Regions from separate parts of the Saccharopolyspora sp. NPDC002376 genome, predicted to be linked through region 1. Evidence: riboswitches for the same ligand, from Rfam matches in the RefSeq annotation. Region 1 holds a riboswitch; each other region holds the start of a gene.

Region 1 (2,254 bases):
GTGATCCACTCCCACAGCGCCAACCGGTGCCCTTCGGCGGGCCCGGCTGAGGCGGGCATCTCGATCGCGATCACCCGGTGTCGCTCGTTCGGGACGGCCAGTTCGTTGGCCGCGACCCGCCAGCCCTCGCCGCCGTCCAGCAGCAGCCGCACCTGCTCCGCGCTGCGCCGCCGCTCGGCGTCGGCCACCGCCCGCCAGCGCAGCAGCTGCAGCGCGACCAGGTGTGCGGTGTCGGCGAACGCCGTCGCACGCTCCTCGGAAACCTCCTCGGGCACCACCGCCCACATGGATCCGAGCAGCTCGCCGCCCATCCTGATCGGCACGACCAATCGGGGCAGCGTGCCGTCCTGCTGGGCGGGCACGAAGATCGCCGAACTGCCCTTGCTGAGCTTGCGGAAGGTGCCGTACGCCCGGAACTTGGCCAGCACGTCGTCCGGCTGCCTGCGCCCCATGATCGTCGAGACCCGCGCGGGATCGGTGAGGTCCTGCCGGGCCGAGTAGGCCAGCACCTGGGAGCGCGCGTCCTCGATCGTGACCGGCGCGTCCACCACGTCGGCCACCGCGTCGGCGAGCCGGAACAGATCGCCGACCCCGGGGCTGCGCGCGCCCGCCTCGTCGATGTCGGTCCCGGCCAGCGCCGCCCTGATCAGCCAGACCAGCTGGGCCCACGCGGTCTCCGACCGGACCTCGACCAGCGCGACCCCGGCCGCCTCGGCCGCGGCGACGATGCGCTCATCGGCGGAGACCGGCGGTTTCAGCAGCACCGCCGAAGCGCCCCGGTCGCCGCAGACGCGCACCAGTGACGCCGCCTGCTCGCGGTCCGCGACGGCCACGCCCAGCACGAGGTCGCCGTCGACGACGGTCAGGTGCTGGTCGGGTTCGGCGATGACCACGTCGCCGACGCACGCGGTCGATTCCGGGACGACCACCGAGCGCAGCAGGGTCGGGCCGACCCGTTCGACCAGTGCTCGGACGTCGAGCATCACCGGCCTCCTGGAGAAGCGGCCGCCTTGGCGGTCAGTTGGGGAGGGCATTGTGACACCAAGACAGGCACGTTTATCGTTGCTGAGCAGTCTGACAATCGCATACTGGCCGTCGACCCCGTGCGGGAGAGACCTCGTACCAGCTGCGAGGCGCCGAAGGAGCAAGACTCCCCACAAACTCTCAGGCACCCATGACCGTTCGGGCGAGGCAACTCTGGAAAGCGCGCGCCACCGCTGGCGCGCCACCCAAGGTGCAAGTCGCAGGTCTGCGGCGAAGCTCTCAGGTCCCGAAACAGAGGGGGAGGCCCAGCACATTTCCGGGCGCGCCCGCGCCCTCCGAGCAGCCTTGGAGCCTCCCACCATGTCCCTGCCGCAGAACCTGCGCTACACCGAAGAGCACGAGTGGATCGAGGACCGCGACGAGCTGGTCCGCATCGGCATCACCGACCACGCCGCCGAGGCGCTCGGCGACATCGTCTTCGTGCAGCTGCCGGAGGTCGGCGAGCAGATCGAGGCCGGGCAGACCTGCGGTGAGATGGAGTCCACCAAGTCCGTGAGCGACCTGTTCGCGCCGGTCACCGGCGAGGTCGTGGCGATCAACGAGTCCGTTGTGGATGATCCCGCGCTGGTCAACGCCGAGCCGTTCGCCGGCGGTTGGCTGCTGGAGGTGCGCGCCACCGGTACCGGTGCTGTGCTCACCGCGGAGCAGTACGCCGAACTGATCGGGCAGTAGGACCCGGGCAGCAGCGGAGGCGATCAATGGCGATCAGTGTCTTCGACCTGTTCTCAGTGGGCATCGGACCGTCCAGTTCGCACACCGTGGGACCGATGCGGGCGGCCAAGCGATTCGCGCGACGACTGCGCGACGCGGGCCGGTTGCCGCAGGTCACGCGGGTCAAGGCGGAGCTGTTCGGTTCGTTGGGGGCGACCGGCCACGGGCACGGCAGCCCGAAGGCGGTGCTGCTGGGCCTGGAGGGCCACAGCCCGGAGGTCGTCGATCCGGCCGCGGTGGCGGACCGGGTCGTCGAGATCGGCGAGACGGGGCGGCTGTGCCTCGACGGGACGCACGAGATCCGGTTCAGCTCGGACCGCGATCTGGTGATGCACCGCCGCAGGTCGCTGCCGGTGCACCCGAACGGCATGCGGTTCACCGCCTTCGCCGGGGACGCCGAGCTGGACAGCGCGGTGTACTACTCGGTGGGCGGTGGTTTCGTCGTCGACGAGGACGCGACCGGGTCCGACCGGATCAAACCGGACGAGACCGAGCTGCG
Region 2 (2,254 bases), on a different contig from region 1:
CATCGGGGTGCCGATCCACGCCGACGAGTCGGTGCTGGACGAGGCCGGGCTGATCATCCCGGACGAGCAGGAGGACGAGGTGGAGAAGTTCCGCGAGTTCCTCGACTCCGTGTCTCCCGAGGACTTCCGCGGCGCGGACACCTGAGGCGTCGCAGACCCGAGATCTGACATCCGGCCCCCGCTTGCAGTTGCAGGCGGGGGCCGGGTCGTCCCGGCGCCCGCGCGTCGCGTTGACCTCCTCGCGAGGCAGGCATACCGTCGGGTTACGCGAAATCGCCCTGGTGTGATTCAGCGGGTGAACCGCCGATGCGGCGGTGCTGCGCCGCTGGCTGTCGGCGGGGTGTTCGCGGCCCTGATCGCAATCGATTCGGGCGCTGGTGATCGTCGTCGGCGACAAGCCGGACGAGGGGAGGCAGGCGTGGTCGAGGAAGCGTCCAACGGGGATGCTGCCGCGGAGCAGGGTGGGCTGTTCCCAGACGCCTCGCTGCCGGACGAACTGGTCGGCTACCGGGGCCCGGCCGCCTGCCAGATCGCCGGCATCACTTACCGCCAGTTGGACTACTGGGCGCGCACCAAGCTGGTCGGCCCGTCCATACGCGGTGCGGCCGGTTCCGGCTCGCAACGGCTGTACTCGTTCAAGGACATCCTGGTGCTCAAGGTGGTCAAGCGCCTGCTGGACACAGGGGTGTCGCTGCACAACATCCGGGTCGCGGTGGAGCACCTGCGCAACCGCGGCGTCGAGGACCTGGCGCGGCTGACGTTGTTCAGCGACGGGACGACGGTCTACGAGTGCACCTCTGCCGAGGAGGTGGTCGACCTGCTGCAAGGTGGTCAGGGCGTGTTCGGCATCGCCGTCAGCGGTGCGATGCGCGAGATCAGCGGCACCATCCACGAGTTCCCGGCCGAGCGGGCCGACGGCGGCGAGATGGTGCAGGCGGCGGACGAGCTGTCCCGCCGTCGCCGGGACCGCCAGGCCGAGACCGGCTGACCAGCCCTGGCCGTGATCGAAAGACTGTGCCGCAGCTCGCATCAGAGGTCCGCGCGGGCCACCTGATCGGGTAGGCTGCGACACATCGCCGACCCCGTGCGGGAGAGTCCGGCCCGGCCTAGCCGCGGTCGGCGCCGAAGGAGCAAAACCTCCCCGACAACCTCTCAGGCCACCTGGACCGCACGGGCGAGATACCTCTGGAAAGAGGTGGTGCCATTCGCTGGCACCACCCGCCGACGGTGCAAGCCCGGTCCCCGGGTGAAGCTCTCAGGCGTTCGCTTCGCGGACGGTGACAGAGGGGGAGAGCAGCGCAGTCCTGGCTGTACTGCCGCCCCTGTGTTCGCCGCGATGATTGAGGTTTGGCGATGTCCGACGTGACCCACGACCGCATTCCCCTGGCCGCTCTGGAGCACGGCACGCCGTTCTCCGACCGGCACGTCGGGCCGTCCCCGGCCGAACTGGCCCGCATGCTCGACGTGATCGGCGTCGGTTCGCTGGAGGAACTGGGCCGCAGCGCGGTGCCGGACGCGATCCGCGAGGACGACCTGCGCTTGGCGCTGCCCCAGCCGGCCACCGAGACCGCTGCGCTTGCCGAGCTGCGCGACCTCGCGCGCCGCTGTCACCCGCACACCGAGATGATCGGGCTCGGTTACTACGGCACCACGACCCCGCCGGTCATCCTGCGCAACGTGTTGGAGAACCCGGCCTGGTACACCGCGTACACGCCGTACCAGCCGGAGATCTCACAGGGCCGGCTCGAGGCGCTGCTGAACTTCCAGACGATGGTGGCCGACCTGGCCGGGGTGCCGGTGGCCAACGCGTCCATGCTGGACGAGGCGACCGCCGCGGCCGAGGGCATGACGCTCGTGCGCCGCGCCGGCAAGTCCAAGTCGCCGCGCTTCCTGGTCGACTCCGACACGCTGCCGCAGACCATCGCGGTCATCCAGACCCGCGCCGAGCCGCTGGGCATCGAGGTCGTCGTCGCCGACCTGTCGGCAGGGCTGCCCGAGGACGAGTTCTTCGGCGCGCTGCTGTCCTACCCGGGTGCTTCGGGTTCGGTGCGCGACCACGAGCGGATCATCGCCGAGGCGCACGAGCGCGGGGCGAAGGTCGTGGTGGCGTCCGATCTGCTGGCCCTGACGCTGCTGCGCGCGCCCGGTGAGATCGGTGCGGACGTGGTCGTCGGCAGCACCCAGCGATTCGGCGTGCCGATGGGCTTCGGTGGTCCGCACGCCGGATTCATGGCCGTGGCCAAGGGATTCGAGC
Region 3 (2,254 bases), on a different contig from region 1:
CTCGCGCTGGACGAAGTTGCGCACCCAGTCCCTGATGTCGCGTTCGGTGTCGGAGAGCGAGAAGTCGACCATTGCCGGATCCTTTCCTGCGGCCATCTAACTAACGTTGTTAGTTTTATGGCAGCCTAAGACGGCCCCGGCGAGCGCCGCAAGAGATCCGACTAGGAGAAGACGTGCCCAGACCGACCACTCCCCGGCTGTCGCCGGAACGCATCCGCCGCGTCGGACTGGAGATCATCGACGCCGATGGCCTGGAAGCGCTGTCCATGCGCCGCCTCGCCGAACGCCTCGGAGTGCGCGCGGCCTCGCTGTACAACCACGTCGCGACCAAGGAAGAACTGCTGCACGAGATCGCCGAAGACGTGATGGGCTCGGTGGACGTCTCGGACTTCGAGCAGGACTGGACGACCGGCCTGCGCAGCTGGGCCCGCTCCTACCGCGCGGCGCTGGCGGCCCACCCCAACCTGGTGCCGTTCCTGGCCTACGGCCCGGCCCGCCGCGAGAACGCCCTGCGCCGAGCCGATGCGGTGCACGGCGGCCTGACCAGCGCGGGCTGGCCGCAGCGCTACGCCACGATGATCGGCGCCTCGACGAAGTACCTGGTGGTGGGCTCGGCGATGGGCTCGTTCAGCGGCGGCTTCCCGGACGACGCGGACCTCTACGGCGACCGCTTCCCCCACCTGAACAAGGCACACCTGCTCCGCGAACACGCAGCGGAAATCGACGCAGCCAGCTTCGAACTAGCCCTCGAAGCCCTCATCGACGGCCTGCAGAAGCAGTACCGAGAACTCACCGGCTAACGCTTGGGAGTCACTCATCGACTCCTTCCGGCGGAGGCACCGGGCCAAAGTCCCCTTCGATCGGACCACTCAAGCGCTTGACCAGTTCCGGGTCGGTATAGATGAGCGCCGTTGCCTTCCACTCGTGACGTCACCTTGATCGACTAACTCCGCGACGCTCTTGGGATCCCGCTGCTTCACTCCACTGGACCTCACGCTCTTTCAGAACTCCACAGCAAGTCGGCACGAGATCACTCATCCTTCCGGTTGACGTGGGTCACTGGTGGTTCGTAGCGTCCTTGACGCAGAACCGAATAGCGCGCCTACGACGTCGTGCGGGAGAGACTCCGGCCCTTCTCGGGACCGGGGCGCCGAAGGAGCAACACTCCCCAGCAAACTCTCAGGCACCGGCACCGCACGACACCAGGCGATCACGGAGAAAAGCAGAAGCATGCACTTCTCGCCCACGGTGCAAGCCACCTCCCGAGGTGGCGAAACTCTCAGGCCAATGACTCCGGGGAGACCGCCCGACCAGCGCAGCCCGCGCAGGTCGGGGTCGAGGTGTCCCCGATAAGGTTGGGCGCAGTGAGCTGACCGGCCCTCGACTGCCGACCGGCGCCCACCAGGAGGAGTCCCACCACCATGTCGTCGCCACGACAGACGCCCTTGCACCACGTGCACGAGGAACTCGGCGCCAACCTCACCGAGTTCGCCGGCTGGCAGATGCCGCTGCGCTACTCCGGTGACATCGCCGAGCACAACGCGGTGCGCACCGCGGCCGGCCTGTTCGACCTGAGCCACATGGGCGAGATCCGGATCAGCGGCCCGGAAGCCGCGGCCGCGCTGGACCACGCGCTGGTCGCCAACGCCTCCAGCATCACGCCCGGCCGCGCGCGCTACACCATGATCTGCAACGCGCAGGGCGGTGTGCTGGACGACCTGATCGTCTACCGCCTCGCCGAGCAGGAGTTCCTGGTGGTGGCCAACGCCGCGAACGCCGCCGTGGTCTCCGCCGAGCTGACCGAGCGGATCAGCGGGTTCGACGCCCAGCACGAGGACGTCTCCGATGACTACGCGCTGATCGCGATCCAGGGCCCGAACGCCGTCGCGATCCTCGCGCCGCTGACCGAGACCGACCTCTCCGGCGTCAAGTACTACGCGGGCTACCCGGCCCAGGTCGCGGGCAAGGACGTGCTGCTGGCGCGCACCGGCTACACCGGCGAGGACGGCTTCGAGCTGTTCACCGCGCCCGGCGACGCCGAGGCCGTGTGGCAGGCGCTGACCGAGTCGGGCGCGGAGCACGGGCTGCAGCCCGCCGGGCTGTCCTGCCGCGACACGCTGCGCCTGGAAGCCGGCATGCCGCTGTACGGCAACGAGCTGTCCGCCGAGCTCACGCCGTTCCACGCCAACCTCGGCCGGGTGGTCAAGCTCGACAAGACCGTCGACTTCGTCGGCAAGGAAGCGCTGGCCGCCGT

The links. Region 1 has a riboswitch for glycine ahead of gcvH (glycine cleavage system protein GcvH). Riboswitches for the same ligand answer to the same signal wherever they lie in the genome.
Region 2: another riboswitch for glycine. It lies ahead of gcvP (aminomethyl-transferring glycine dehydrogenase); the one in region 1 lies ahead of gcvH (glycine cleavage system protein GcvH).
Region 3: another riboswitch for glycine. It lies ahead of gcvT (glycine cleavage system aminomethyltransferase GcvT); the one in region 1 lies ahead of gcvH (glycine cleavage system protein GcvH).

Annotation. Positions count from the first base shown of each region.
Region 1 is NZ_JBSFBZ010000010.1:3,392-5,645, forward strand. Features, by position in the region: gene ACWCO2_RS09640 (PucR family transcriptional regulator) at 1-983, opposite strand, end outside; glycine riboswitch at 1,097-1,191, shown strand; glycine riboswitch at 1,192-1,289, shown strand; gene gcvH (glycine cleavage system protein GcvH) at 1,345-1,716, shown strand; gene ACWCO2_RS09650 (L-serine ammonia-lyase) at 1,743-2,254, shown strand, end outside.
Region 2 is NZ_JBSFBZ010000013.1:106,834-109,087, forward strand. Features, by position in the region: gene ACWCO2_RS12035 (bifunctional nuclease family protein) at 1-145, shown strand, start outside; gene ACWCO2_RS12040 (MerR family transcriptional regulator) at 419-988, shown strand; glycine riboswitch at 1,078-1,179, shown strand; gene gcvP (aminomethyl-transferring glycine dehydrogenase) at 1,354-2,254, shown strand, end outside.
Region 3 is NZ_JBSFBZ010000008.1:26,232-28,485, forward strand. Features, by position in the region: gene ACWCO2_RS08330 (acyl-CoA dehydrogenase family protein) at 1-72, opposite strand, end outside; gene ACWCO2_RS08335 (TetR/AcrR family transcriptional regulator) at 174-800, shown strand; glycine riboswitch at 1,106-1,205, shown strand; glycine riboswitch at 1,206-1,304, shown strand; gene gcvT (glycine cleavage system aminomethyltransferase GcvT) at 1,422-2,254, shown strand, end outside.